One region of the Secundilactobacillus malefermentans genome, then DNA from elsewhere that is predicted to be linked to it. Evidence: riboswitches for the same ligand, from Rfam matches in the RefSeq annotation. Region 1 holds a riboswitch; each other region holds the start of a gene.
What was found. Region 1 has a riboswitch for thiamine pyrophosphate ahead of FGL90_RS02670 (ECF transporter S component). Riboswitches for the same ligand answer to the same signal wherever they lie in the genome.
Positions count from the first base shown of each region.

Region 1 (10,467 bases):
GGTAAACTAACTAAAAGCTGACTATTTAGCTGCCTGGTTGTTTGTCATCATAATAATATTTGTGTGTAATTAGTCTGTTATGTGCAGAAGTTATAGTGAATATGACTCAAAATAATGATGAGGTGAATATATGAAATTTAGAACATCGATTTTAGCAATTGCAGCAGTTGCTGCTTTTACAGCCACACCAATTATTAGTGCGAATGCCGATACTGTGTCGAGTACGAACACCACAATTCAACCATTACCGTATGCGTCGAGTAGTACCCAGGTGAATACGGCAACCAGCTCAACCAGTACTGCTACGGTAAAATCTAGTAGTACCAGTGATTCAACGAGTACGGCAGTTGTCACTCTTGCCAAAAAGCTCGCTTCCGAAAACATTCCTTATGTATGGGGCGGAGAGTCCTTGAAGGGAATGGACTGTTCAGGACTAACTGATTATGTCTACCGCAATGCTGCAAATATCCAATTAGGTCACTACACTGTGACCCAAGAAGGTAAAGTAACAACTAAAGCGGTAGCAGATGCTAAACCGGGAGACCTGCTTTTCTGGGGTCAAAAGGGTGCAACGTACCATGTTGCAATTTACATTGGCAATAATCAGTTCGTAGCAGCGCCACAACCAGGTCAAAATGTTGAGATTGAAACAATTAATAGTGCATTCATGCCTAGTTTCGCCGGAACAGTTAACCGTTAATAAATTTTTGGTAATCATTTTTTGATTACAACTACAATATCTTTGTAGTTTATCAAGCAGGGAGCTCACCAGCGATGGTGGGTTCTTTTTTTGTTGGATTTAGATAATAAAGTTGAGAGAGATGTTATAATGTTGGTGAGTTAATTAACCTTTGGGGGGGATGGAAACTTATCTTAAAAGGTAAGAATCCGACAAAATGAAAAAAATTCACTTAATCAGCATTTTAATCGTTAGTTTGGGCTTAACACTTGTAGGATGTGGGAATCAGACAAGTAAATCCGATAGTGACCAATCACAAGCGGTTAGTCAATCGAGTAAGAAACAGGCCGTTAGCAGCGAACCTGCTAGTTCGAGCGAATCGGATAGCAGTTCAACAAGTAGCTTGGGTAGCAGTAGCAGTCAAAAGCAAACCCAAGCCAAAAAAAGTAGCGAGTCTAACGCGGATAGTTCGAAAGCGTCAAGTTCAAGTCAACCTAAAACTAAGACTGCCAAATTGAGTCAGAACCAGATGTATAACTGGGTCTATTCACAAGTTCAGCAACAATATCAACGGCAAGATATTAGTATGTCATCCTATAAGAGTTCGAATAATGCGACAGTTATTCAAGTAACGGAAAATCATAATTCAGCCAATATGAAAGCAAAGGGTGTTGATCCCAACACCGCACCAACAGTTGCCTGGTTTGAAGTGACAACGAGTGGTGAACTTTATCGTTCGGATAACGGTGGGGCAAGTTTCTATTACGTGGCAAGTTATAAATGATGACGACAATTAGAAAAAAGCGAGTTTAATTAAATACAATATCAAAAGAGCAGCTAGAAAATGAAACTTTTTCTAGCTACTCTTTTTTTAGAACCATTTACTATGATTTTGGCGAATCTTTGATCGGACCTCTAAGAAATAAATTAATAGAAGGTCAATTAGAATAGTGGTTAAAATAGCCCACAGCCAATTTTGACTGGTTTGAACAAAGACAAAATAGCCGAATCCCAATGAACTGATTGTAAGCAAAATTAGTTCCGTTACGAGGGATTTACTTTGTAGAAAGGCAACACCAATGGCAAGTAGTGTGGCACCAGCAATGACGCCGTCTGCGCTCGTTTGAGAATCGAAATCAATTATGAAGGCAATCACTTCTAGCAGAAGGCCGATAATTGCGGCAGCCAATCCAAAGATTGTTGTAAAATTTTTGAAATTAGACTTTTTCATTGAAATCACCCCTTACCCCCTTATTATAAGCCATTCTTAGTATAACGGGTAGGTTTATGCCATCAGGGAAGTGGGGTGGCGAATAGCAGCAGTTGTAAAACGACTAGTATGGCGCCGAATTCGTAATAATTATGGTGAGGAACGTGGATTATTCGGTAGTGAGTCCGCCGAACATCCTCAACGAATCCGTGAGAAGTCATGGCCTCGGCTAAATTTTCAGACCAGTTTAGGGATGCTAAAATAGCTTTGAAATAAAGGCTGGGTGACCAAAAATGCATGGTTTGATTCCGCATGCGACCTGCCGATCGAATAATGGCGACTTCGTTGATAATTTTGGGAATCAAATTAAAGGCACCCAAGAATCCATACGCAAACTTCGAGGGAAGCTTTGCATTTTGTTCGAGTGAAAGGATCAACTCCTGAAGGGTCGTTGTCAAAGTGGCAACTGATCCTACAAAAACGTAGGCGAAAATCCGAGTGACCAGAACGAGGATAAAGTGGACGGATTGATCAGTCCAAAGGTACATTGAAATTGTAATTGCAATGGCGGGTAGAATTGGCACCAAGAAGAGCAGGCCAATCTTTCGAGGGGCTACTTTGACCGCGATTAGCCAAATTAAGCTTCCCAAAACGAGAATGAGGTTGACTGACCATGACTGGGTGAATGAAACCTCAACGGCAATCAATAATGCCAGTAACATTTTTATGCTGGGATTCATTTTAGTTCCTCCTCATAAGTCAGCGTTTGGTTAGCTAAAGTCAGATGATAATCTACAATGGCTGCAAGTCCGGTTAGCTGATGACTAATTATGATGAAAGTTTGCCCCAACTCATGGCTGGCCGTTGCAATGAAGGTAGCAACCTCGGTAACTGATTTGAGATCGAGTCCCTTTAAAGGTTCATCTAAAAGAAGAACGGGTGAGCCCACGATGAGCATTTCTAAGAGTTGCAGCTTTTTCTTTTGCCCCTCGCTTAATGAATAAACAACTTGGTCACCGCGGCCACTCAAATTAATAGTGGTAAGCATTTCTGTAATTTTGGAATCGGTATAATAATCAGGATGATGACTCGCTTTTTTGGAGATGGCGAGCTCCTCGTCGACCGTGATTCCCAGAAACTGTGATTGAGCATCTTGAAACATGAGGCCAACTTGCATGGCGTAGCGCTTTAGGCGGATTTTTTGAATGTCATCGGCAAGATAAGTAATTTGTCCTTGATAGTGGCCCAATCGCGTAATGGCGTTAAAGAGTGTTGATTTACCAGAGCCGTTTTCACCAGTCAGGAGGGTAATCTTTCCCTTAGCAAATCCTAAAGAATCGACATGCACCAAAGTTTCCCTTGGCGTGGCCAGCGTTAATTGGCTAAGGTGAAGGACTTGGCTTTCCTCAGCGGTGGGGATGCCTAATTTGACGGGTGAGAGTTGGTGGTCAAAATTGGCAAACCGGTTTTCGGCTTGCTCATCTGACAAACGCGTAATCTGTTTTGCTGCAGGGTCGAGCTCAAAGACGGCATCCACCAAATCTTGGTAACCGCTCAAATTGTGGTCTGCCAAAATGATGGTTTTTCCAGCGTCATCTCGTAATTTTGCAAGGCGGTTTAAGAGGAACTGACGCGAACCGCGATCGATACTGGCAAATGGTTCATCCAACAAAATGACATCGCTATCCATGGCAACGATGATTGCCAATGCCACTTTCTGCTTTTCTCCGCCAGACAAAGTAGAAAGAACGCGATGACGCAAATTTGTAATGTCGACAAATTCAAGCGCCCGCTCGACGGCTGCGGAGATTTGTTCAGGGGCAACCTGTAAATTTTCTAGCGCAAAGATGATTTCATTTTCAACTGTATCCATTGCAAATTGTTGGTCCGGATCTTGAAACATGAGGGCAACCATTCGACTAATGCTGCTAGGCTGCATGTCGGCAAGCGATTGGTCGTCATACAAAATTGTGCCCGTCTCTAAACGCCCACGAAATGCAGGGTACAAATTTGCGAGTAGTTTGAGTAAAGTCGATTTTCCGGTTCCAGAAGGTCCGATGAGCAATGAGAACTTTCCACTAGGAAACGTTAAGTTTAGATTTTTGAGCGTCGCTGGTAGGCTAGTGTGTTCAGTTGAGTATGAGAATGTAAGATTCTTAATCGTTACGGCTGCCACAAGAATTCCTCCAATTTAACGCGGTGCTAAAATATGGCTCTTCTCTAAAAGATTCATGATCAATTTGACGAGGACGCCACTGAAAAAGAAAGTGGAGACCAATCGAATGAGAAATAGGGTCAGTAATAGACCAATGTGATATTTATTGTACCCATTTCGAATCATGTCCCAGCCAAACGTGACAACCGTTGTGGTGAAAACACTTAAGCTTAGACTGAACCAGTTGTACAGTTTGTAGCCAGTCAACGTAAAGCCTAATTCTGATCCAATTCCCTGGACAATTCCGGAGATTAACGTGCTTGCGCCCCATTGGCCACCAAGAAACATTTCAACAACGGAGCCGAGAAGTTCGCCAAGGGTGGCAGAGCCGGCAATTCTAAACATGTAGCCAGCTAACGGTCCAGCCATGACCCAAACGCCCATCAAAATGTCGTTGGCGGCTGGTCCAAGACCAATTGGCGTAAGTGCAATGGTTAGGCCATTGTAAAGTGGAATGATGACCCAGTAGATGACACCAAAGAAGATGGAAATTAAGGCAAGTGTGATAATGTCGCGTAAATGCCAAGCTTTAAATATATTCATAGTGAATCCCCCTTTAAAATGTTGTAGTTAGTTAAATGTGGAAAAGGGGTGTTTTTCCAAATAAAAAGCCCCCGACTCTAGCTGAGTCGAGGGTTTCCACGTCTAAAAAGATGATAGAACCGTTCATTTTATCTCCCTTCGCTGGTACTAACCAGATCAGGTTCAATGGGTGTTATCTCAGCCAAATGGCACCCCAGACATATTTAACTAATTTACAGTACCAAGACTACCAGAAATTGAAAGGGGTTGCAAGAAGTTTAAGTTTTGCTGTAAGCCTGTCTTTCTCATTTGAATTTGCTAAAATTAAGGGTAACAAATTGGTGAGGTGATAACGGTTGAAATATCGGCAAATTTTATTTAGGCTCATTGTGGCAGTTTTTGGTCTGCTTTTCATGATGCCAATGACGGGGCATGCCGCGGCTGGGCAGTCGGTGAGTGAAGTGCTGAGTCAGCCACAAGCCTATCGAATCGTGAATAGCGCCGCGACCATCTACAATCCCCGTACCAAGCAGACCCTTTCAGTTGGGACGGATGTTAATCGAATCTCGTACGTCGTTAAGAAGAGCAGCGCGGTTTCGAGTCGTGGCGTCTCCAGGGTAAGCTACGTGTACCTTAGTGACCAAAAGCAAGGTTGGATTTGGTCGCGTTATTTAAAAAGGGCAGCAAATGCAACGGGACCAAATTTGAAGAACGCAACGGCCGCTTTGTCGATGAATCTCGCCACCGGACAGACGTTGTATGCTAAAAATGTGAATAGTCCAAAGCTCGTTGCTTCAACCGCAAAGTTAATGACGCTGTACCTCGTTTTAACAAAGGTTCACTCAATGAAAAATGGCTGGAACCAGGTTGTGACGGCAACCCAGAATAAGAACTTAATCAAGATGAGTCGAGATACTGAATATGGTGGGTTCAAATTTAAAACAACGCATCAATACACGGTTCGCGACTTAGTGAATGCAGCGGTGGTGCAATCATCCAATAATGCTGCCATCGCGCTTGGCGAGTGGGTGGCTGGATCAAATACAAAATTTGTTGCCCTAATGAATCAAACTGCGCAAGATTGGCATTTGACACAAACTCATTTTGTATCTGCATCTGGGCTTGAAAATGAAGACTTAAAAAAGTTTGATTTAGTTTTACCAGGTAGCAGTCGTGACGGCGCCAATAAGCTTTCCGCAAGCAATTTAGCAACGATAGCGAGAAAATTATTATTGCGTTATCCCGAAATAGTCGACTTCAGCAATCAACGAACAAAAAAGGTCGATGGTCAAACGCTTTACAATTATAATCCACTACTTGAGGGAGCAGCAGACTATGATAATCAGCTTCAAGTTGATGGGTTGAAGACTGGCTACACCGAAAAGGCGGGGATTTGTTACGTTGGAACGGCTGCCCTGCATGGTAATCGGATTGTGACCGTTATTTTGAAAGATAAGAATGCGTTTAAGGATACCGATAAATTGATGAAGTATACTAAGACGATCAACGTACCAATCGGAGCCATTTCGCTAACTAAGCAGTTCAAAATGGAACGAAATACAAATCGGCAAAAGGAGTCGCTTTTGGGTGAGCTGAAGTTACAATCCCAATTTCACATTAATTAATGGTTTGGAGGAGCTTACACGTGATTAAAATGATTGCAACAGACATGGATGGTACTTTTTTAAAGGATAATCGAATGTTTAATCAACCAAGGTTTCAAAAATTATTGACCCAAATGAATCAGGCGGAAATTCATTTTGTTGCGGCAAGCGGAAATCAATTAATACATTTGAAGGAAACTTTCGCCGATATCAAAGGCGAAGTGACCTACGTTGCGGAAAATGGCGCAGTGATCGCCGTTAATGATCAAATTATCCAATCGGAAGTTATTCCTAGCGAACTTTGGAAAAAAGCGATTAATTGGGTCATGTCAGAACCAGCATTTGCAGAAGTTCACGTCATTCTTTCCGGGAAAAATGGTGCTTACACAGAATTGAAGTCGGATTCAACTCGATTTGGGGAATCCAGTTACTTCTACAGCAAATTCAATTCGGTCACTGATTTGATGACGGTAAGTGATGACATTTATAAAGTTGATTTAACCTGGGAAGATGAGGATGTTCGCGCAAAGGAAAAATTATTTAACGAAACATTTTCCGGAAAACTTAGGGCTACCTCAAGTGGGCTTGGGGGCCTCGATGTTATTTTGCCGCACGTTCATAAAGCCTATGCGTTAAAACAACTTCAAAAAGAGTGGCAAGTTTCGCCTGCCGAGACGCTAACGTTTGGCGATAGTGGTAACGACATTGAAATGTTACGCATGGCCAAATACGGATACGCAATGAAAAATGCTGCGCCGGAAGTATTAACAATAGCACCATTTGTGACAAAGTGGGACAACAATGATGAGGGTGTCTTGAATACCATAGCAGAATATATAGATGACAAGGGGTAGAACAAATGATTAATATGATTGCGTTGGATTTAGATAATACGTTGCTAACGAATGATAAGCGCATTAGCCAGAGAAATGAGCAGGCGCTGAAAAAGCTTCATGAGGCTGGGATGATGGTGGTTTTGTGCACGGGACGTCCAATTAATGCTATTTGGAAATACATCGAGCAGCTTGGCCTGACGAGCGATTTGGACTACACAATCACCTTTAATGGCGCGCTTGTCATCCATAATACAGATAAAAAGGTTTTGGCGAAGCAGGGGCTCAAGCTAACTGGGCTTGCACCGCTGTACGAATTTGCCAAACAGCATGAATTCCCGCTGGATGTTCTCGACTTTGATCAAGTCTATCCAGTCAGCGATTTGACGCCCTCAATTTATCAGCAAATGTTGGGTGCTTCGATGAACTACACACCAACACCATTTGCAAAACTGGGGGATGGTCTTTTTAGCAAGGCTGTCATGGCTTCGCAACGGGAGAAAATCGACCTGGTTCAGGCGACGCTCGATCAGAATATGACGGCGCACTACCATATTGTTCGGTCTCAACCGCAAATTATTGAATTCCTCGATCACGATATGGATAAGGCAGTTGGGCTGCTAGAATTATTAACCCATTTCAATTGGACTTATGATAACTTAATGACGTTTGGGGATGCTGAAAATGATTTGGGAATGATTAAAGCAGCCAAGGTTGGCGTTTCAATGGCCAACGGAACTGATGAAATTAAGCAGGCGGCAAATGAAATAACCCTCTCAAATGAGGATGATGGCGTGGCAGCCTTTACGGATGGCTTTTTTAAATAAATAAAAACGGGAGGACCAGCATGATTAGCTGATCCTCCCGTTTATCATTTAAACTATTAGTTTTGCTTAAAAAGTTTCGTCAGGTAATTCATAAAGGTTTCTAAGTAGCGTTTACTATCAGAGGTTAACCCAACCGTAATATTAGCATCTGGTTGGTTAATTCGAGTAGTATCACCAATAGTTCGACCGTAACTTTCTTTGTCAGTCGACACAATCATATTTAAATCAAATGAGGTAATTAAAGTTGGATCAAGCGCAACGCCAACAGCGAGCGGATCATGAAGTACGCAGCCGTGGAGAGTCGCATCAAAATCGGCATAAGCATCGATATAGTAGTCGACGATGTCAGCAAAATCCGTGCCAGCTTTTGTCTTAAGATTACGCCATTCTTGTGTTCCTTTTTTAGTTAAAATATTTCTGAGAGTAACATCTAGGCCAACCATTGTGAGGCGAATTGGGCTAGTGAAAACCGCGTTAGCAGCTTCCGCATCCTGGTGAATATTGGCTTCAGCGTACGGAGTCACATTTCCGGGAACGGTTAGGGCGCCACCCATGATGGTCACATTTCCAATTTTGGTTGGGAGGTCTGGATCCTTTTTGATTGCGGCGGCTAAGTTGGTTAGAGGACCAGTTGGAACAAGCGTTAGGTCTTTACCATACTGGTTCACGGCATCAATCAGAAAGTCGACACCAGAAGTCGTTTCAAGTGGGCGTTTTGCTTCTGGTAATTGAACACCACCAATTCCGTTTTCGCCGTGAATGTTGGCGCTAACTGGAAGTCGATCAAAGTGATCAGTTTGAGAAGCGTGCGATTCGCCTAAGTAAACGGGTACGTCTGTTGCACCTAAAAGTTCCAAAATCTTGAGGCTATTTTTGCCACCTTCTTCAACGATGACGTTCCCATACGAGCCAATGATCCCAATTAAATCAACATCGGGTGCACCGAGTGCATAGGCAATTGCCATTGCATCATCGATTCCAGTATCTAAGTCCAAAATGAGTTTTCTGCGTGCCATGAGTGAAAACCTCCAACCATTTATTCGAGATGTTAGTCTCTACTTAAATGATAAGGGAGAAAGCGCTTAAAAACAAATCTAATTTACACGGAAAAAAATCTGAACATGCTTTATAATGTTTTTAGACCGAATTTAAAAAGAGGAGAATTCTGTTGTCTGAAAATTCTAAAAATAGTAAATCACCTAATAGCGAGAAAGCCGCAAAAGCACGGAAACGATATGAGCATCTGTTGGATGATGCGACAAAAGAGTTGAACGAGTGGACGGGTGAAAATGAAGCTGTCGAAATCCACTTATTTCGCATGTTTTCCGAGATTTTCAAGAAGCATGGGAAGGATGAGGCGGATGCCTTGTTCATTGTGGGCACGAAATCGACAACACCAGCGCTCGCAACCGTTTCATCGGCGCCCGTAAAGCCCTGGCTTTTTTCGCGGGTATTTGCGTTGCTTGGATCGAGTTTTGCACTGCTAACCCTGCTTTTCCTCGTGTTTCATAGTGATAAAGCAGTGCCGGGGATGCTCTTTATTGGCTCGCTAATGGTGCCATTTTCACTATTAATTATGTTTTTTGAAATTAATGTTTTTAAAAACGTATCAGTTTTTCAAACAACGGAAGTTTTTCTGATTGGTGGCATTTTATCGCTAATAATGACAATGATTCTATACTCGATTATTCCTTCAGGAAACGGTGTGAGTATTGGCTCGGCGTTTGCAATTGGGTTTATTGAAGAAACCGCAAAAATGCTGATTATATTTTACTTTGTGAACCACTTTCGGCTTAACTATATTTTCAATGGAATGCTCATTGGGGCGGCAGTTGGTGCGGGTTTCGCAGTTTTTGAAACGGCAGGCTACACGGGTGAATATGGACTGGTCACGTTGTTTATCAGAAGTTGGCAGGCGTTGGGCACTCACACCATTTGGTCAGCGATGGTGGGTGCCGCAATTGTTTTGGCAAAGGAGCGCCACGTACCAATCAATCGCGATAGTCTGAAGGATATGAAATTTTTGAGATTCTATTTGTTAGCCATCTTTCTGCACGCAATGTGGGACTGGAATATTCCGGGTGAGTTGTTCAATACGTTCGATTTGCAAAAATTGAGTTTAATCATCATTGGTTGGGTGGCAATATTTGTATTAATTAACGCGGGCTTGCGAGAAGTCAGAACCCTGCAAGGGCAAACAATCGAATCAACCTATTTACTATAAAAGAAAGGGTGAGATCATGGCAGCAACTGAAAGATATGATATTACAATTATTGGCGGAGGACCCGCAGGAATGTTCGCAGGTTTCTACTCCGGATTAAGAACGGCAAAGACACAACTGATTGAGAGTCTCTCAGAGTTGGGCGGACAAGTTCAGGCCCTTTACCCAGAAAAGGAAATTCTTGATGTGGCAGGATTTCCAACGATTAAGGGGAGTCAACTAATTGCCCAGCAGAATAACCAATTTAAGGATTTTCCAATTGATATTTTTAAGAATCAAACGGTAACGGACATCAAGCGGGAAGCCGATGGGTTTGAAATCGTAACACCACAGCGAATCACCCATACAAAGGAAA
Region 1 is NZ_CP042371.1:530,032-540,498, reverse strand. Features, by position in the region: gene FGL90_RS02695 (C40 family peptidase) at 131-700, shown strand; gene FGL90_RS02690 (hypothetical protein) at 897-1,463, shown strand; gene FGL90_RS02685 (hypothetical protein) at 1,551-1,910, opposite strand; gene FGL90_RS02680 (energy-coupling factor transporter transmembrane component T family protein) at 1,973-2,629, opposite strand; gene FGL90_RS02675 (ABC transporter ATP-binding protein) at 2,626-4,065, opposite strand; gene FGL90_RS02670 (ECF transporter S component) at 4,081-4,647, opposite strand; TPP riboswitch at 4,764-4,853, opposite strand; gene FGL90_RS02665 (D-alanyl-D-alanine carboxypeptidase family protein) at 4,983-6,251, shown strand; gene FGL90_RS02660 (Cof-type HAD-IIB family hydrolase) at 6,281-7,084, shown strand; gene FGL90_RS02655 (Cof-type HAD-IIB family hydrolase) at 7,090-7,890, shown strand; gene FGL90_RS02650 (nucleoside hydrolase) at 7,947-8,906, opposite strand; gene FGL90_RS02645 (PrsW family intramembrane metalloprotease) at 9,059-10,114, shown strand; gene FGL90_RS02640 (NAD(P)/FAD-dependent oxidoreductase) at 10,131-10,467, shown strand, end outside.

Region 2 (10,467 bases), 480 kb from region 1:
GTTTTGATAATTGGGGTCAACGATGCTTCGGTAATACCACCAATTGCCACAACTGGCCGCGTGGCTGCGGTCACCAATTTGGCCAACCCTGCAATTCCAATGACCGGATCCGCATCCGCCTTGGAGCCCGTTTCAAAAATGGGACCACTCCCATAGTAAGCAATTCCAGCAATTTCATTTGCCCGGTTGATTTCAGTTAAATTCGAGCAGGAATATCCCACAAACATCTTGGATCCCACCTGCTGAATCACACGCTGAATTTGCTCGTCAGACTGTCCCACGTGAACCCCATCGGCGCCAACTGCCAGTGCTAATTCAACATCATCATCCACGACAAATGGCACCTCAGCGTCCCGACACATTTTGCGGATTTGGCCAGCAACGACTAACCTTTGGCTGGGTGTCAAAGTCGACCCAGCGCCCTTATCCCGAAATTGGAACATCGTTATTCCCGCATCAATCGCCTGCTTCACAATCGTCACAAAATCACCATGCACATCTTGTGAGCCACAAACAAAGTAAGCTTTTAACTGCTCTGGCTTAAACTGAATTCCCATTAGTCTACCACCTTTCGATAGGCCCAATGGTTGAGTGGGCCGTGTCCATTTCCAACCTGAATCCCATCCGCAATTGCGGCCTCAACGTATTTTTTGGCAATTCTGATGGCCTGCTCCATCGACTGACCCTTTGCCAACTCAGATGTGATACAAGACGACAAAGTGTCGCCCGTTCCGTGAGTTCGAATCGTGTCCACTCGCGGTGCAGAGACCCAGAATGTTTTCCCAGATTCCAAACGTGTCAAATCACTGACTTCATCTTCATCCCCATGGCCACCCTTAATCAGGACGTTTTTAGCCCCCATCTCTTGCAGCTTTCGGGCCGCCTGCTCCATATCCGCTTTTGAGTTAATTTTCATGTCCGTTAGACGTTCTGCTTCCGGTAAATTTGGCGTAATCAAGGTTGCCAGTGGAACTAATTCATCCCGGACAACTTGAATTGCATCGTCCGCTAATAAGGCAGCACCGCCCTTTGCAATCATCACTGGGTCGACAATTAGGGGACCAAAATCACCTTTTTTCAAATTAGTCACAACAATTCGCACGTGTTCCGCATCCGCTAGCATGCCCGTTTTGCACGCCCGAATCTTCAAATCAGCTGCAATGGACGCAAACTGTTCATCAATGATTTTTTCTGGAAGGGCCATGAAATCCTGCACCCCCAGCGTATTTTGTGCGGTCACCGCAACAATCACTGCTGCAGCAAACGTGTGGCGTTCCTGCATCGTTTTAATGTCCGCCATGACGCCCGCACCACCGCCAGAATCCGTTCCAGCGATGGTTAAGGTTTGTGGAAACTCATTTATTTCACTCATTATTGTTGAACTCCTTCTATTTAAATTTCGCAATTTTCTCAATATCTGCTTCAGTCACTAAATGGAGTTTGTCCATCAACTTCATTGAAAAGGTTCCTGGCAATTCAGCTCCCAGTTCCTCGGCCACTAATTGACCGCTTGCCGCAAAGACCAGGCATGCCGTTTGAGCAGCTTCAAAATCATCACCATCCGCCACGGCATCAAAGACTCCCACGATGCTTGAAAGCATGTCGCCTGATCCCACGTGTAGTTGGAATAGGGGGGTCCCATTTTCAACCTTTACCACGTTCTTGCCATCCGAAATAACATCGGTTGGGCCACTTAAAATAACAACACAGTGGTATCGACTCGCTGCCGCCTTTGCAATCTCCACGAGGTCGCCGCTTCCTTCACCAGCGTCGATTCCCTTGGCTGCCCAGTCTACCTCTGCGAGTGCTGCAATTTCGCCAGCGTTACCCCGAATGACTGACACTTGAAAATCAGTCAGCAGTCGTTGGGCCACTTCCAATCGATACTTCACTGCCCCAACTGCGACCGGATCAAGGATGACCGGTTTGCCATATTCATTTGCCAAACGCCCCATTTTTCGGATGTGGGCGACTTGGGCTTCCGTAAACGCACCCAAATTAAGGGCAACCGCACGACTCATTTGTACCATGGCTTCAGTTTCAGCTATTTCCTCGGACATGATGGGTGAGCCCCCGATGGCATTGATGCCGTTTGCCACATCTTGTACCGTGACAAAGTTCGAAATATTGAGGACGATGGGATTTTGTTGTCGTAACTTAGTTAATAGTGAAAGTTTCATTTATTTTCTCCTTTTTCAACACAAAAATGGACCGCCACCCTTACACATAGGATGACGGTCCTCACTTCTTTACCGACTGATAACACGTTCCTACGCAAGTGTGAACTTACAGGTTCAAAGGGATCGTTGCGTGCAGCAACATCTCAGCCCACTAATGGACACCCCTCGTGTTGTTTATGGTTCAATCATACTGATATTCAAAGGTTGAGTCAATGAGAAAGTAAACGGATACAATTAAAAAAATCAGAGCCAGCTAAGCCCTGATTAATCTACCATTCTCATTTACTTTCGATAATCACCATACCCAAAATACTGATAACCAGGTTTCAAATTTCCGTTAAACTGCTTATCAAGTGAAACAAAAACGTAGCCTTTAGCTCGCAATCGTTTGATAATGCTTGGGACCGCCGCCACCGAAGTTGCATGAATATCATGCATCAAAATGATGGAACGCCCATGAGTGGTTGCAACGACATGGTTAGCTGTTCTTGCCGCATTGAGATAGGACCAATCTAATGAATCAACGTTCCATTGAATAATTGGACGGTTGAACGCTTTAATTTCAGCGTGCGTAATTGACCCATATGGTGGACGAATGTACTTCGGCTTAGTCTTCGTTGCCTTGTAGATGACCTTATCCGTTCGACTAATTTGACTCTTGGCACTTCTCATTGACATGCCTGCCAAATCGGGATGATTCCACGAATGATTCCCAATTGTGTGGCCATACTTGAGGACCAAACGGCTGGTTGCCGGATGCGCCTTCACATTATAGCCAACTTCAAAGAATGTCGCCGGAACGTTGTACTTCTTCAAGATTTTTAGAAGTCTCGGTGTCAATGTTGGGCTTGGCCCATCATCAAACGTCAAACTGACATACTTTTTTGTGTTTCCGACAGTTGTGTGAGCAAAGCCCTGATTAATTTCGACTGGTGCTGGTGTCGTCGCTGCAGAAGCTTGCTGCTGTCCCCCTAGAAAAAGTCCCCCAGAAACGGCGGCAACCATAATGAATCCCCGATTCACATTTTTAAATAGGTTGCTATGAAGCATCATTGATTTTTTCATTTTGGATCTCCCCTTCCAAAACGTGACCAACTTGCCGCTAACAATAATATTAAGCTTGATTTTCTGCTAATTTATTCTCTTTCAAAACATCATTCGTACACTTTTCCAAATCTTTCAAAACACCCGAATCAGTCGGATTATTAGCCGCTGCATTCTCAGCCAATGCCCATTTTGCAAGTGTGTCGGTAATGGGAACGATATCCTGCGCAATTGCCATGCTTGCTTCATCATGATGCTGCTCTTTAATCGTTTGGAAACTATCGTAATCCGTGATGAGTCGCAGGGCCTCGCTAGTCTGATTCTCAACTGATTCAAAAATAATGAAATGAGAGCGCTGATTTGCTTCCATCATATTCTGTTTAACGACATCTAATTGTTCTCGATTAACTTTGATAGCCAACTGCGAATCACCTCCATTTCTCATCTATATTTTAACAGCCTTTTCTCTAAATAGGACTAAGAATGACTCTCATTTTCGTACCTGACCATTTCCGTAAATAATGTACTTTATCGAGGTCAATTCGTTCAGCCCCATGGGACCACGCGCATGTAATTTTTGCGTGCTAATCCCAATTTCAGCACCAAACCCAAATTCAAAACCATCCGTAAATCGTGTTGACGCATTAATGTAAACACAGGCCGCGTCAATTTGTTGCAAAAAGGTTTGGCCATTTTGATAATTGTTCGTGATGATTGCCTCTGAATGCTTCGTATTGTAGCGATTAATATGGGCAATTGCTTCATCCTCTGAGTCAACCACCTTCACTGCCATAATCAGGTCGTTATACTCAGTCGACCAATCTTCCTCATCCGCCTTAATCATGTTGGGAACAATGCTGCAAGCACGATCATCACCGCGCAACTGCACATCCTTTTCAGCTAAAGCAGCCGCAATCTTTGGCAAATAGTTCTGTGCAACAGCCGAATGAATGACTAATTTTTCAGCAGAATTACAAACGGAGGGGCGTTGAACCTTTGCGTTGACGGTAATATCAATCGCCATTTGCAAATCAGCATCTGAATCCACGTAAATGTGGCAGTTTCCCGCACCAGTTTCGATGACGGGAACCTTTGCCGTCTCAACGACGTGCTGGATCAACCGTTGACTACCACGTGGGATTAACACGTTGATATAGCCAACTAACTGCATCATTTCATTGGCAGATTCGTGAGTCGTATCCGTCACCATTTGAATGGCGTTAGCGTCAACCTGTTGTTCCTCCAAGGCACTTCGCAAGGCATTGCTGACCGCAATATTGGTTTGAATTGCTTCCTTGCCACCGCGAAGCATCACGGCGTTACCACTTTTAAAACACAACGCTGCGGCATCGGCTGTGACGTTTGGCCGCGCTTCAAAAATAATCCCAATCACGCCTAAAGGAACCCGCTGCTTACCAATTAATAGGCCAGCCTCATTTCGCCACATTTTATCAACGTTGCCGATTGGATCATCAAGATGGGCAACCTGGCGCATGCCAGCAGCCATATCCGCAAGTCGATCCGCCGTTAACGTTAAGCGATCAATAAAGCTCTGCTTTAACTGGGTTGCTTCAGCGAGATCTCGTGCATTTGCCGCTAAAATTTCAGTTTGATGAGCGATTAGGCTCGTCGCCATTGCTTCTAGTAACTCATTCTTTTTTGCTGTAGCCAATTGGGCCAGTTGACTTGCCGCTGTTTGGGCTTGTTTACCAAGTACCGTTAATTTATTTGCTTCCATGACTAGAAAACTCCTTTCGTTGAAGGGGGTTAAACCACGTTCCAACCGGAATACCGGCTAAAATATCAAATATAATTTTAGGTTCTCGACCGTTTGCGAGCACCATTTGGCGGTTCTCGTTCATGAGTCGTTCGGCAGCCTTCAGCTTTGTAAACATACCGCCTGTGCCATATTCACTGCCCTTACCACCCGCAACCTCAAAGGTGGCAGGTGTGATTTGATCAACCTCAGAAATGAGTGCTGCATCCGGACTTTTAAGGGGATTCATATTGTAAAAACCATCAATATCCGACAGCATAATCAGCAAATCTGCGTTTGTTCGACTCGCCACAATCGCTGATAGTTGATCGTTATCCCCAAATCGCGTTTTATGGTCAAGTTCATCAACGGCCACCGAATCATTTTCATTAACGATTGGAATCACGTTGCGTTGAAGCAGTTTCTCAAATGTGTTTAGCACATTCTGCCGACTTTTCGGATAATCAAAAACGTCATGCGTCAACAACAATTGACCAATTTGCTGACCATAGTGTTCAAAGCGTTGATTAAAAATCATGATGAGCTTGCTTTGACCAATGGATGCCAAGGCCTGCTGTGCTGAAATACTGGTTGGCCGTTCCGTCAAATTTAGTTGATTTAACCCAACGCCAATTGCGCCAGAGGAAACCAAAATCACCTGTTTTCCTTGATTACAAAGCGCACTCAACACAAAAGCAAGCTGGTCAATTGTCTTTAAATTTAATTTGCCATCGGGGTAAATCAAGCTGCTCGTTCCAATCTTGACCACAATCCGATTCGCATTAATTTGGCGTTTGGCGTTCCCCACTTGCATCTTGATTTCCCCTTTTTCCTAATTAGTTTTTAATAGTTTATCAGATAATAGCGTAAAAAGGCTTTCATAGCAAGCTATATCCCTATTTTTCAATGATACCAATTGACTGATTAACGTGTGCTGCATTTGAAATCTCGTCAACCACTATTGTGGCCAGTGTTTCACATGAAACATTTCCAAATGGAATCTGGTTTCCTTCATTATAAATGGTGAAATCTGTCTTTGGTCCGTCAATCACATTTCCCACTCGCAAAATGGTGTACGGAATTTCTGCCTCATCAATCATTTTGATGGCATAACGCTGTTGATCCAGAAACTTCTCTTTATCCTGAATACCCGTATATTGAGCTGAATTTGTTAGCTCTCCATCAATTCCCGAAACTGATCGGAAAATGAACCGAGCACTGTTATTTTCTTGTTGGCGCATGGCCTCAGTGACCGTCTCAATATTCCAGTCAACATCCATCCCCGTAAAGTCCGAATAGATGATGTCCACATTCTTTACCGCATCCATATAGGCAGCCGCCTTGTGTGGATCACCTGTCGACCACAGCCTTAAATTATATTGGTCCTGGCCTTGAAGCTGAGCCGCCACTAGCTTAGCTACCGGTTGAGCTGCTCCTAATATCAAAATTGTTTTCAAATCAATTGCCTCGTCATATGATTATGTTTTTATACCTCCAGTGTACTATACTTTGGGGGTACGCTAACGTTAATTTAAACAAGGAGGTTCCGTCGTCATGGATATCGTAAAAATTGGTAACACTGGAGTTGTCTCAACCCCACTTGGATTGGGAACGAATAAGGTAGGTGGCCATAATCTATTTCCGAATTTGGATGATGACAAAGGTGCCAAAGTAGTTGAAGCCGCCTTAGACAACGGCATTACGCTATTAGACACGGCATATGCTTATGGTCTTGGTCGATCTGAAGAAATCATCGGCCAAGTTTTACAAAAGTACGATCGCAGTAAAGTGACGATTGCGACAAAGGCTGCGCAGGATCCTACCCAAAATGGCAAACTCAATAATTCACCCGCTTTCCTCAAGCAATCAGTTGATGAGGCACTCAAGCGTCTGAAAACTGACTACATCGATATTTTTTACATCCATTTCCCCGACTCAAGCACACCAAAGGCAGAAGCTGTTAACGCTTTAGCTGATCTCAAAAAGGCCGGAAAAATTCGGGCAATCGGTGTTTCTAATTTCAGCCTCGACCAAATTAAAGAGGGAAATGTCGATAACCAAATTGATATCATTGAGGATAATTACAGCCTCATTCATCGCGATGCTGAAACTAGCCTCTTCCCATACCTCAAAGAACATCAAATTTCATTTGTTCCTTACTTCCCGTTAGGTTCAGGCCTTTTAACGGGTAAATACCATGAAGCAACCGATTTTCCTAGCGACGATCCACGTCAAAATAACCCAAACTTTTCAGGTGACCGCTTTGCTGGAATTGTGCAAGCCGTTAATAATTTACAGCCTCTAGCAGATGCACACGATGCAACCATGGCCCAGTTAATTCTTGCTTGGTACATCAAAAATCCAGCGATTAGCGTTGTCATTCCTGGTGCTAGACAGCCGGAACAGGTCCTTAACAATGCTAAAGCAATGGATCTTACCCTTTCAGATAACGACTATAATTCAATTGATAATGCCTTTAAATCACTTTCAAATTAAAAATTCCATTCAAAAAAAGATAACCTTTATCGGAGGCTATCTTTTTTTATTCGTGTATTGTCATTATATTCATAAGATGTTATCATTAATAAGTAAAAGGTCGTATAAAACACGAACATTAGCGAAATTAATGTTCGTGTTTCGCATTTATCATAATTTATTGAAGGAGTCGTTTATTAATGACTAACAAAATTGCTCAGTATTTCAAGTTTGACGAACTCGGTACCAACTTCCGTACCGAAACACTTGCGGGATTAACCACGTTCATTTCAATGGTTTACATTTTATTCGTAAATCCTAGCGTTTTAGGAGACTCCGGCATGGATAAGGGCGCTGTGTTTACAGCAACCGCGCTAGCCAGTGCCTTTGGCTGTTTCGTAATGGGAATTGTTGCCCGTTATCCAATTGCACTATCTTCAAGTTTAGGGATTAACGCCTTCTTCTCATATTCCGTTGTCATCGGAATGGGCTTCCCATGGCAGACTGCCTTAGCCGGTGTGTTTGTTGCCTCAATCCTGTTCATCATTTTGACGGCATTTAAACTCCGTGAAAAAATTGTTGATGCAATTCCTCGTGATTTAAAAATGGCGATTGCGGCCGGGATCGGGCTATTCATCGCCTTTATTGGGTTAAGCGAAGGCGGGCTCGTCGTCGCTAACAAGTCGAACATCATTGGCTTAGGGCCCTTAAACGTTGGGACAACTTGGTTAACAATTGTTGGGTTGATTCTAACGCTGGTTCTGATGAGCGCAAAGGTTCCCGGTGCCATCTTCATCGGAATGGTTGGTACGACAATTGTGGGAATGTTCACCCATTTGATTGCGGTTCCTAGCCACATCGTTTCCGGTGTTCCAAGTTTGAAACCAACCTTTATGCAAGCCTTCTATCATGTAACTGATATTAATTCGCTGCAACTGGTGGTCGTTGTGCTAACGTTCCTGTTAGTGACCTTCTTTGATACAACTGGAACTTTAGTGGGCCTTGCTGAACAAGCCGGTCTCGTTAAAGACAATAAAATTCCACGAATTGGTAAGGCACTTGCTGCTGATTCTTCAACAATGGTTGTTGGGTCACTATTGGGAACTTCCCCAATGGGTGCTTTCGTTGAATCATCTGCCGGGATTGCAGTCGGTGGCCGAACTGGTTTCACCGCCATCATCACTGGATGTCTCTTTATCTTAGGAATGTTCTTCTCGCCCCTACTTGCCGTTGTTTCAAGCCAAGTAACCGCGCCAGCTTTGATTATCGTCGGAATTCTCATGGCGCAATCAATGAGCGGAATTGATTGGAAGAAGTTCGAAATTGCTGCACCAGCCTTCCTAATCATCATTGGGATGCCCCTAACTTACAGTATTTCTGACGGAATTGCTTTAGGCTTTATCACTTACCCACTAACGATGATTGCTGCTAAACGAGGCAAACAAGTTGGTCCAATAATGTACGGCCTTGCCGTCGTCTTCATCATTTTTCTTTGGATTTTGAATACCAAATAGCGTTGCGCATCGCCTAGAAAACGAGTATTCTTAGATATTGAAATTTAATAATTCACTATCTAAGCAAAGGAAGGAATTTGTTATGAATTCTAAGACTAGTTTTTTAGGCATTGACAACGTGTATGATGTCACACGCGTTGCGGTTGTCGCTGCACTCTACGTCGTAATTACGATGGTCTTGGCGCCCTTTAGCTTCGCTGCCGTTCAGGTTCGACTGGCTGAAATGTTTAATATTTTAGCTATCTTCAACAAACGGTACGTTGTTGCGGTTACATTAGGCGTTGCCATTTCCAACTTTCTTATGTCGTCACTTGGTTTGATTGACGTTGTCTGGGGAAGCCTGTCTACCCTATTCACGTTGATTCTGCTCCGATTTATCATTCCCCACGTTAAGGGATTCATTCCCCGATTAATCGTGGGTGATCTGTGGGTGACCTTCTCAATGTTCACCATCGCCGCAGAAATTGCCTTCATTGGTAAAACTGCTTTTTGGCCAACATTTTGGCTTAGCTGGGGAACCATTGCCATTGGTGAGTTCATCTCACTGACAATCGGGGCAATCCTGCTATACATCATGAATAAGCGGATTAATTTGGATAAACTATTAAACTAACTACCAAGAAAGCCAGAACTTCGAAAATCGAAGTTCTGGCTTTTTTAAATTTACTCAAATACAAATTGATTATGATACAACTCGGCATAAAAACCATTTTGCTCAACTAATTCGTGATGCGTTCCGGTTTCAATGATTTGACCATCCTTCAAAACGATGATCTTATCCGCATTTAGAATTGTCTTAAGTCGATGGGCAATCACAAATGAAGTTCGCCCAGCAATGGCAGCTTCCATCGCGTACTGAATTTGTTGCTCCGTAACTGTATCTACGTTAGAAGTTGCTTCATCCAGTATCAGAATATCTGGGTCGGTTAGAATAGTTCGCGCAATCGAAATTTGCTGCTTCTGTCCAACTGAGAAAACTGAATTATTATCATCAACTACCGTCTCATACTTGTCCGGCAGTCCCTCGATAAACTCATGAATGTGAGTCGTCTTGGCAACCGTAATGACTTCTGCCATCGTTGCATCTGGCTTCCCAAATCGGATATTATCCGCAATCGTGCCAGAGAATAGAACTGACTCTTGCAGGACGATTCCGACTTTGGCCCGTAAGCTATCCAAATCAAATTCCCGAATATCGGTGCCATCGTACTTAATAACACCCTTATCCACATCGTAAAATCGATTCATCAAGTTCATGACCGTTGTCTTACCAGATCCAGTCGGCCCAACAAGCGCAACCATTTGCCCCTTTTTGACATCAATTGACACATCTTTTAGGATTGGAACATCTGGACTGTAACCAAAATCAACATCCTGAATCTGAATTCCCTTTCCAACTCCATTAAAGGTCTTGCCATTTTCGGGACGGACCTCATCCGGCTCATCAAACATAATGTTCAATCGAGTTGCGCCGGTAATGGCTAACTGCAATTGTCCA
Region 2 is NZ_CP042371.1:1,006,505-1,016,971, reverse strand. Features, by position in the region: gene thiE (thiamine phosphate synthase) at 1-557, opposite strand, end outside; gene thiD (bifunctional hydroxymethylpyrimidine kinase/phosphomethylpyrimidine kinase) at 557-1,372, opposite strand; gene thiM (hydroxyethylthiazole kinase) at 1,389-2,180, opposite strand; TPP riboswitch at 2,251-2,356, opposite strand; gene FGL90_RS04880 (polysaccharide deacetylase family protein) at 2,463-3,245, opposite strand; gene FGL90_RS04875 (hypothetical protein) at 3,295-3,645, opposite strand; gene FGL90_RS04870 (glutamate-5-semialdehyde dehydrogenase) at 3,715-4,962, opposite strand; gene proB (glutamate 5-kinase) at 4,949-5,794, opposite strand; gene FGL90_RS04860 (NAD(P)H-binding protein) at 5,877-6,437, opposite strand; gene FGL90_RS04855 (aldo/keto reductase) at 6,535-7,476, shown strand; gene FGL90_RS04850 (NCS2 family permease) at 7,656-8,969, shown strand; gene FGL90_RS04845 (QueT transporter family protein) at 9,052-9,582, shown strand; gene FGL90_RS04840 (ABC transporter ATP-binding protein) at 9,633-10,467, opposite strand, start outside.
Region 2: linked by a shared signal. The riboswitch ahead of thiM (hydroxyethylthiazole kinase) and the one ahead of FGL90_RS02670 (ECF transporter S component) in region 1 are both predicted to bind thiamine pyrophosphate.

Region 3 (10,467 bases), 310 kb from region 1:
TATTAGACGATGAAGAGAACGAGCTGTACGCTATTGATAATCAATAGTGACGGCTTTTTTAGTTGAAAGGAGGGTTTGAAATGGCAGTCGTGATTTACTTTTCCCATGGTGGTGAAACGCTGATTAACGGAGAAATTAAAAAATTAGACATTGGAAATACGGCCAAATTAGCGCAACTAATTGGTAAGCAGTTAGGGATGCCAACGTTCCCCATTTTGGCGGCCATTCCCTATCCCGACAGTTATGATCAGACTCTCCAACGGAGCAAACTTGATGCTGACAAACTAGTCGCAATCCAACCAATTGCAGTCGATTTAAAGGCAGAACGGGACATTTACATTGGCTTTCCCGTTTGGTGGGGCACACTACCGGGAGCAGTAGCTACGTTTTTACAGCAGGCGACGCTTTCTGGCAAAGTTATCCACCCATTTTGTACACATGAGGGGAGCGGGTTTGGCAATTGCCTCGAAGTCATTCATGAGCTCGTCCCCGATGCAACGATTGCGAAAGGATTACCGATGCGCGGGTCACGGGTAGGATGTGCAAGTCAGGCTGTTTCAAATTGGCTAAATTAACTTATTAATACAACGATTAGTGCTAAAGTAGAACTTACGGAAAGTTTCTTTTTAGGCATAAGGAGGACTTATATTGACAACTTATCAAAATCAATTATTCACTGGTGAACGATCACTCTTTGCGGAGCAGGACGCCACCCTCAACCAAGTCACATTTAGCGATGGTGAATCGCCATTGAAGGAAAGTCGCAACATTAACTTGAAGAACACCATTTTTAAATGGAAGTACCCGCTTTGGTACAGCAATCACATCGAAGCAGATCACATCATTTTGGAAGAAATGTCTCGATCCGGAATCTGGTATACCAACGATATCAAAGTGACAAATAGTTCCATCCAGGCGCCCAAAGAATTTAGGCGGGGCAAGGGAATTACCCTGATTAACGATTATTTTTCAGATGCAGATGAGACATTGTGGAACTGTTCGAATATTCATATTGAAAATGTGCAGGTCCGCGGTGACTACTTTGGCATGAACAGCGAAAATATTTACGCGGACCACCTCAGCTTAATTGGAAACTACGGGTTTGATGGCGCTAAAAACGTTGAGATTCATAACTCAACGTTTGTGACCAAGGATGCTTTTTGGAACTGTGAGAACGTGACCATTTACGATTCCACCATTAACGGTGAGTACTTGGGCTGGAACACCAAAAGTCTAACGCTCATTAACTGTACCATTGAGAGTGATCAGGGCCTTTGCTACATCGACCACCTTGTCATGAAAAACTGCACGTTACTCGAGACCGATTTGGCATTCGAATACTGCAGTGATATTGATGCGGACATCCATTCCAATATTACTAGCGTTAAAAATCCAATCAGCGGCATCATTAAAGCTGAGTCAATTGGCGAATTAATTATGGAAGTCGACAAAGTGGATCCATCAAAGACGACCATCATCACCAATGACGCTCAGACAGAAAGACGGGCGGGCTAAATGGCTAATTTTGAGCAAAAATTGAACCGCCGCAACACAAATTCCGTCAAATGGGACATCAAACCGAATGAACTGCCAATGTGGATTGCAGATATGGACTTTCAAACGGCACCCGCAATTATTGAGGCGCTGCGCAAGAAGGTCGACTTTGGCGTTTTTGGTTATGAAGAGCCGGGGGACGACTACTTTGATGCTGTCGCAAATTGGTACCAAACGGAGCATCACGCTCATTTGGAAAACGAGTGGCAGATATTCTGTACTGGCGTTGTACCAGCTATTTCGTCCATTGTTCGCAGTAGTAGCAACGTTGGCGACACCGTTTTGGTACAGGAACCGGTTTATAATATTTTTTACAATTCAATCGAAAATAATGGGCGACACGTGCTATCAAACGACTTAGTTTATGATGAAACGAATCACCGCTATCATATCGATTTCGAGGACCTGGCAGCTAAATTAGCAGAACCACTGACAACGTTGATGATTCTTTGTAACCCACACAATCCGGTGGGCAAGGTGTGGTCACGGGATGAGCTCACTAAAATTGCAACGCTATGTCAAAAGAACCACGTCACCTTATTAAGCGATGAAATTCATGGGGATCTCGTCTTTGGAGAGCCTCACTATACGCCCGTTTTCTCACTACCTGAAAATTTGCGGAACAACACCATCACTTGTGTGTCACCCAGCAAGACGTTCAACGTTGCGGCGATGCACGCTGCAACCGTTATTGTGCCCGAGCCTCATTTGCGCGCTTCAGTCTCTCGCGGCCTCAATAACGAGGAGCTAGGTGAGCCAAATTTTGCCGCATTACCGGGAACAATCGCTGCGTATACGCAGGGAGCTGACTGGTTGCATGAACTAAAGGCGAAGCTGACTGAGAACCGGGACGAGGTTGCCAAATTTGTTCGCGACCAGTTGCCACAAATTCGATTAGTGTCGGAGAACGCCACCTATCTACTTTGGTTCGATGTTCGTGACTTAACCGATGATGCGCAGAAACTGACCGACTTTTTGCGTCAAGAAACCGGATTAATTTTGTCGACCGGAAACGACTATCGTGGTGATGGCCACGACTTTATTCGGATGAACATTGCGTGTCCAACGGCACAGTTGCAAGATGCTTTGGCACGGTTGAAACAGGGAATAACAGCATTTAAAGGTTAAAAAATGGTTTAACCCGGACTATTTCCGTTGGGTTAAACCATTTTTGTGTGTTTATTTAAATACTTAAACTTTCGTACGGCCATTTTTCTTTGGTATAAGCCATTTCCCAGAATTCGAGCTCATATTCACTACTTTTCATGAAGGCATCCTTCATGTCGACTTGTTCTGCGGCATCAACTGCCGTACTTTCGCGGTCAACGAGGTCAATCATATCCGTCGTTGCGGTTGTGAACGCATCAGCTGCGTAGCCATCAATGAATTGCTGATAAATGGGAACGGGGGATGTTGCCTGGCTCAACTGCTTTCCAATGTTGCTATACAGCCAGTAACAGGGGAGGAGTGCAGCAATTGCCCGCGCCGGAGACCCGGCGTTCAGTTCGTAGTACATGTGAGTCACATATTTATAAGTTGCTGGAGACAAAGGGGTTGCGGCAATTTCAGCTTGAGAAATCGTTAACTGGTTAAGCATATCGTTACGGATGAGCGTTTCTTCGTTGTCTTCAGCGCCAGCGCCTGCTAACAAAATGGCCTTATCTTGAGGATTAGTCACTTTTGCGGCGATAATTTCGTGCAATTTACCAAATTCCATTAAATAGTGTTGATCCTGTTTGAGATAGTAGCGAAACGTTGCCAGTGGAAGCGTTCCAGCCGCTAGTTCCTGAATAAATGGATGGCGCATGCTCTTTTGCCAAAGTGGTTTAGCTGTCGTGTATAAATCATCAGTAAATTTCATCGTAATTCCCTTCCAGACTGAAAAGCGACCACCTACAAAACGCAGGGGTCGCTTACTTTTCGACTTCCTTCGTCAGTATTAACTGCACAGGTTCAATGGGTCTAATCTCAGCCAAATGGCACCCCAGTCCGATAAATTTAGTTTTATGGTTACACGATTATTATAGCTTAAAAGGCTGACAAATACTGCTCATTCTAATCTTTGCTAGAACTAAAATTTCGCGAGCTCTTATTGCCTTGAATCTTTTGCTTAATTGCCTGATACAGGACCATCACGATGACCGGTAACAGAACCCCCGCAACAACTTGCCATTGCCATGAGGTCCAGCCGATTCGATCCATGATGTCAAAAATGAATCGGTGCCAGTACATGATGACCAATGAATGCTCACCAATGATGGCCAGCAAGCCACCGGTAAATGGAATCCATTTGGAAACGTAGTACGAAACTCCGAAGACGCCTGCGACCATTAAAAATGGAACGATGGCAACCCAGGTTGTCGCGTTGGCAGGGCGGGCGTTGATACTGTGTGACTTCATGAAGAAGGCAAAGTGGAATTTATCCAAATGCTCCATGTACAGCAAGAACGCACCGATGGCCATACTGCCCAGAACCACATACCATTTTTCAATCAGTTGGCGTGCGTGTCTGAAAAATTCGCGCCCCATGAACATAAAGAAGAAGGCGAGAAATGTGATATCGAAGTCCCACGGCGTTGCGTAAAAGTTAAAATGTTTCCAAATTGTGATGTGCGTGTAGGACATGCCAACAATCAGGCTTAGAAAAGCAAGAATGTATTGAAGGCGAACTGATTTAACGTAGGTAATCACGAACGTTGTGACGATTAACGATAGAATGAAAACTTCGATAAACCACGAATTTGTGACGTAAAGGTTCAGCGTTCGGCCACCCCAAAGTAATCGAAGGAAATAGCCCCGGGTATACCACCATTGTTTGTCATAGATAAAGTGATACGCCAGGATGAAGAAGGCACCTAGGACAAAGTAGCCAATCAGTAACGGCCAAATGCGCTTTTTAAAGAATGCCCACCACGTTGGAATAATCTTATGTAAATCATTTGAGATTGGTTTGAGGAAAAAGCCCCCAACAATGAAGAACAGTGGCATGTGCCACCAGTATATAAAATGGAAAAAAGCCCCATGATACGGTAAATTATGTCCTAAAACGACGGCGATAATCCCAAAGGCTTTTGCAACGTCAATCCACTGGATTCGTTGGCGCTTCATAATTTTGTCACCCCTATATTTTCTATCGAATAATAACCATTATAATACTAAGTGTTTTAAAGTGTCATTTCAGCTGTTTAATGGTTACAAGTTGGTTACAGGATTCACTAGCAAATAAATTATTTTTTGGGTTCAAACAAAAATTAGGACAGGAGCTAGTATTTAATTGTTTTCATAATATCAATTTCATAGATAAGTCAAAAAAAGAGCTAATCGTTTTTGATTAGTTCTTTTACTTTGCCATTGATTGAGTAGTTCTACGATCCTTGCGATATGCTCGCGTTACGACAACCAAATTAATGAGAACCAGAAGAACGGTCATCAGAAAGACATAACGGTAATCTAAGGCACTCGCAACAGCCGAGGCTAACAATGGGCCAATCACTGATCCAATTGCCTGGAAGGATTGATTATAACTAAAAATTCGACTCACAACTTCGCTGGGGGTGTTTAGGGTCATCACCGTTTGCGTGACGGGTAGCAGGGCGGCGTCAGAAATTCCGACCAAGAAGCGGAGAATCCCTAGTTGAATGACGGTTGTCACGAAGAACATTGGGAAGAAGACGACCCCGCAGAAAATGAGCCCAACAATGAGGACCTTTTGCGGGCCAATTTTATCACCAAGCGCCCCCAATTGTGGTGCTGCAAAAATAGTCGCGATACCGGGAAGCGCCGCAATTACCCCACTCACAAACGCCACGTTACCCGAACCATGCATGAGTTCTTTGATGAAGAGACTCAAGATTGGGTTAATGGAGGTCGTTGCCGCTTGAATCAGCATGGACGAAATAATCATCGCCCAAACGATTGAAGGGTTTTTGATATGGACAAACGGGCTCTCGGATTTGTCCTGACTGGTTGTGGGATGAAAATTTTCTTTCACAAAGAAGAGGGTGGATAGTGATGCAATCAACATCAAGCCACCAAAGCAATAGAACGGAATTCGGTAGCCCAAAATACCAGCTAAGAATCCACCGATAATGGGCCCAATTAATTGCCCACCGACGTTACCGGTTGTGAGGGTGCCCATCACGCGGCCACTTTGGTTCATTGGAACTTCACTGGCCATCAGGGCGTAGGCGTTGTTAATATAACCAGAAAAGGCACCCTGAATAAGTCGCAAGGCAATCAGAATCCAAACGTTTGGTGACAGACCAGTAAGGGTGGCCGTGATCGTCATTCCGACGGCGGCTCGCATCAGCATTGGCTTACGACCTGTCCGATCGGCTAATTTCCCCCATAATGGTGAAACGATTGCTTGACTGAGAAAGGTGACGGCAAATGCGACCCCACTTAAAATGCTTAATTCGGCTTTGGAGTAATTTCCCATTTCAGAAATGAATAGGGGTAAGAATGGCAAACTCATGCTGGACCCGGCACCCGTGACAAAGTTGCCAAGCCAAAGGGCCCATAAGTTTCGTTTCCATTGTACTGGTTTCGATGCGTTCATGTGATGATCTCCTAAATTGATTTATAACGTTTATCATAGTAGTTCTTCACAAAAAAATCATCATTCCAAAGTAAAAAATGGAATGATGATTTATTTTCGTAGTTATTGTTGTACGGAAAATTAATTAGCTAACCTTACTGTATCCAGTGGCATAGTTAAGCTTCATGCCAGGTTGCGTATTAGGTAAGTAAACTGAGAAGCGAACCGCGTTTGAATGAATGGATTGAGCCTTCATTTGAACGCCGCTTGCGAGGAGATTGTTTCCCTTGAAAACTGGTTTAACTTGATAGCGAATATAGTGTTTCTTGCTAGATTTTAGATAACTAGCAACTTTATTTTCATACTTTACCATGCCGGGATCATTGAGCTCGCGAGTACCAGTAATGAGATTCTTCAGGTTGTTATTTTGACCCGTTAATTGATAACCAATTAAGTGGCTCCGGTTATAAAGCCAGCCAGTTTTAATTTTTTTATTGTGCCAAGCGGTCGGGTTCACGTAAAGGGCTTCTCGCTCACCTTTAGGCATCAACTTTTTATTTAGCATGGCGTTAGCAGTGGTAGCCCGGTTCAATCGATCCAAGTTACCGAACTTTTGCCATGCCCCCTTTTTAAGTGAAAGGGTGGCTTTTGAGAAGCCAGGTTTATTGCTGTTGAGAACTTTTACTTTATATTTCCCAGAAGTAACGTATTTTCCCGCTGATTTCTTGGCTTTTTTGGTTGCGGCCTTGGCCTTCTTAACGGTGGTCTTTTTAACGACCTTTCGTTTGCCCGGTTTGTAGTCCGTCTTTGCCAAAGTTAAGCCGCGCTTTTTGGCGGCACTTAAAGTAACCTTGTAGATTTTCTTTGCGCGGTTAAGCCCTTTATTACCTTTGTGATAAAAGTAATGTTTACCCGTTTCAGTCACGTAAACGTGCGTGGCTGCTTGGGCAGTTTCTGGGTTGATGATTGCCGTAGTCGCCCCTACGGAAAATAATGCAAAAAAGACAACAATAATGGTTAAAAATTTACGATGTTGTTTCAATGACCCCACTCCTTTAATGTGTTTTTGCCGCTTAAATGATAAAGATGGAAGCGTTCCCCAACGGCATAGGTATATTATTCCAGAGTTTGGTTGATTATTCAATGCTAACTAGCTATTGATGACGCACGATGATTTTAATCTTCAATTAATCTTCAATTAACCTTCATTTAAACAATATGATAAAAAAGGGAACGTTTTTAAACGTTTAAATAAAGTTGCGTAACTGCGGGTAAAGATGATGTTAAGTTAATAACGGTTACAAATACAAAACTTCAAATGTAGGGAGATTTTAGTATGAGTGAACAAAAAGTTCGTTTCAAGATGTACAAGTCCGGCAGAAATTGGGTATTTGCTGCGATTACCGTCATCACGTTTGGAACAGGATTGGCAATTTCAAATTCGTCCGCCAGCGCCGATACCACTGGTGATACGGCAACAACGACTGCCACTGCAACAACCACGTCTAGCGGTAGTTCAGGGAGTGAGGATGCGGCTGACAGTAGTGATGCCGCGACTACGACGTCTGGAACCGCTACAACTGCTGCATCAAGTACCTCTAGCACTAGTTCGGATACGACGGCGACTGATGCCGACACGACAGCTGCAACGACTTCAGCTGAGTCATCAACTGCCGCAACTAGCACCGCTACCAAACAGGCTAAAACGGCTGCTACCGTGGCGGCTGACACGACTAGTGAGTCTAGTGATGTAAGTGCAACTAGCACAACTGATGATACCGCCGACACAACTGCCGATGCCGATTCAACCACTATTTATAATGATCCTTCTGAGTCAACGAGTACGCCTTCAACACAAAATGACGTAACGCACGATACCACGGTGACGGCAACGGACAGTAGTACCGGTGATACCGTTTCAACCGGTGACTCGCAGACAAATAATTCGGGTGTTTCGGCCATTGTCAATGTCGATACGGCAACCGATTTGAACGAAAATACTTCCGTCACTAATACAAGTGATACGGATAAGGTCATTGAAGACATCCAACTGCTACCTAGTTAGAACGTTACGAGTACTGGGACGACAGCAACCGTTGTCGCCGATGCTTCGCGAATTTCAGCCACCGGTTTGGAACTCACTTACAGCAATGAAGCCGATACTTCCACATCACTGCAACTTCTCTACTCGATTAAGGGTGGGGAATATTTGACGTTAACAGAACTGAAAGCCGCCTATCCTGATTTCACCTGGGATCAATTAATCGCAGTTGAGATTACTGGAACTTTGGCTGCTGGTCAAATCGTCAACTTGTCTACGCCACTAACCCTGACCAATGCGGACGATCTTAATGTCTATGATGGCACGGCAACAATGACATACGGCGACATTAACTACGATGTTGAAAATGGCTATTCGGCGCAACAGACATCTGCTACGGCACGATTTGCTAAATTAGCGACAACGGATCCTGGCGGTCAATATATAGGGACTATCTTAAATAGCGATGGGACTTATACGATGGTGTCCAGCGATATTCAGAGTCTAATGCCGGACGTTGCGGATGGTGACATTACATTTGATAATTTCGATGACGGTGCTAGTGTCGCGGCCGGTCAAACGGTTCTCTATAGTGGTTCAAACTTTTACATTAACACCAGCTCAACGCAAGCAGCTGTTGATACTGATGGCTACACGATCAAATTTGATAGTAGTACGGGTGAGCCATACGCTTACTATAGCTACACGATGAATAATTCGGGTCTCACTATCTACGATACAGATGGAAATGTTGTCGGAACGGCTTCGGGTGTTGAAATGGCAAATGGAAGTCAATATGTCGAATTGGTTCAAGTCATTGACGCCAAAGATGCTTCTTTGACGGTCGGTGATACTTGGGATCCAGAAACTGACAGTTTTGTCAGTTTAGTTGATCCATCAACGGGTGATACGCTAACGTATGCAGACGTGACTGAAACGGACGATGTCGATACTTCGAAAGCTGGAACCTACACAGCAACGTACAGTTAAACGGTCAACGGGACAACGATTTCCAAAACCGTTAACGTGGTTGTGAGTGCAGCGGATACTGGAACGGGTACAGACACGGGTACAGACACGGATACAGACACAGGTAGTGACACTGATACTGGCACCAGCACAGATACGGATACTGGAACAGGAAGTGGTACGACTACGGGATCTGACACTGACACCGACACAACTGGGACAACGAGCAGTGGTGCTTCAACTGATGCAGCTTCAACGACTGGGTCTGATGAAAGTAGTGATACGGGAACAACGACTAGTGCTGCGTCAACTGATTCTACTGGCACAACCAACACCGAGTCAGCAGTAAGCAACACAGCTAGCGGGGCTGCGGTTGAAACGGCTGAGAATGCAGAAAATGGGTCGGGAAGTACCGGCACTACCAGCAGTGGTCAAAGTGGTGTTACCGATTTAGCATCCGATGCGACTACAACGCCAACTAGTGCAACGACAACTGATGGGACGGGTTCGAACGCCACGACGAGTACAAGTGCTGACAAACTTCCACAAACAAATGAACAATCCAGTTCGATGAGCATTTGGGCGGGAATCATCACGCTGCTAGCGGCATTTGCGGGACTTTTTGGATTCAGAAGAAGAAAAACGGATAAATAATGAAAAATCGGCATTCCACTTGGGATGCCGATTTTTTGTGTTGTCGTGTTCAAAGATTTAGTTATTTGACCGCCAAATATAATTCAGCGCCAATTTGCGCACTTGGCCATTTTTGCGAATAATCCAGTGGTGAGAAACGTACTTTCCCTTAATCATTTTTTGCTGGTATGAAGCAAAACGACTGCCCAACCCTGGATAAAGCGATTGGCTTGAAACATTAGTGACGTGGGTATCTGATCCATTACCAACGTTACCATAAAGGTTTAAGACATGGGTTCCCTTTGGAAAATCCTGTTTGTGTTTCGTAATATCAGCGTAAGCTTGATGCTTGTATTTGGGTTGTCCATTCTTCAAAAAGTAGTTTCGCCCAATTTTATCATCTTGGCCAAGGTGCCCGTTTGCAGCAGCTCCGACAAAAACGGCGCGCTTTAATTTTAAAGGATGCTTTTCTCCATATGCGACCAGTAAGTCGAGACTGCCACGAGAATGAGCAATGGCGTTAAAGGTTTTGATGCCATATTTTTGTTTCAAACTAGAAAGTAGGCGATTCAGCCATTTGGCATTGTCCATCCAGGACATCTTGTTGTCAGCGAAAACAACCTTAATCATTGGGTGCTTATCACTGGGATGCCACTTGCCTTGGTAGCTAACCGAATTCTGATGAATGGTGGCAATGACCGTGGCCTGGCTGTCCTTTTTAACCTCGGCTCGG
Region 3 is NZ_CP042371.1:835,094-845,560, reverse strand. Features, by position in the region: gene FGL90_RS04175 (flavodoxin) at 81-575, shown strand; gene FGL90_RS04170 (DUF3737 family protein) at 649-1,515, shown strand; gene FGL90_RS04165 (MalY/PatB family protein) at 1,516-2,682, shown strand; gene tenA (thiaminase II) at 2,738-3,415, opposite strand; TPP riboswitch at 3,463-3,551, opposite strand; gene FGL90_RS04155 (acyltransferase family protein) at 3,610-4,662, opposite strand; gene FGL90_RS04150 (MFS transporter) at 4,895-6,112, opposite strand; gene FGL90_RS04145 (DNA/RNA non-specific endonuclease) at 6,237-7,133, opposite strand; gene FGL90_RS04140 (KxYKxGKxW signal peptide domain-containing protein) at 7,428-8,156, shown strand; gene FGL90_RS04135 (bacterial Ig-like domain-containing protein) at 8,301-9,122, shown strand; gene FGL90_RS04130 (LPXTG cell wall anchor domain-containing protein) at 9,165-9,755, shown strand; gene FGL90_RS04125 (alpha/beta hydrolase) at 9,813-10,467, opposite strand, start outside.
Region 3: linked by a shared signal. The riboswitch ahead of tenA (thiaminase II) and the one ahead of FGL90_RS02670 (ECF transporter S component) in region 1 are both predicted to bind thiamine pyrophosphate.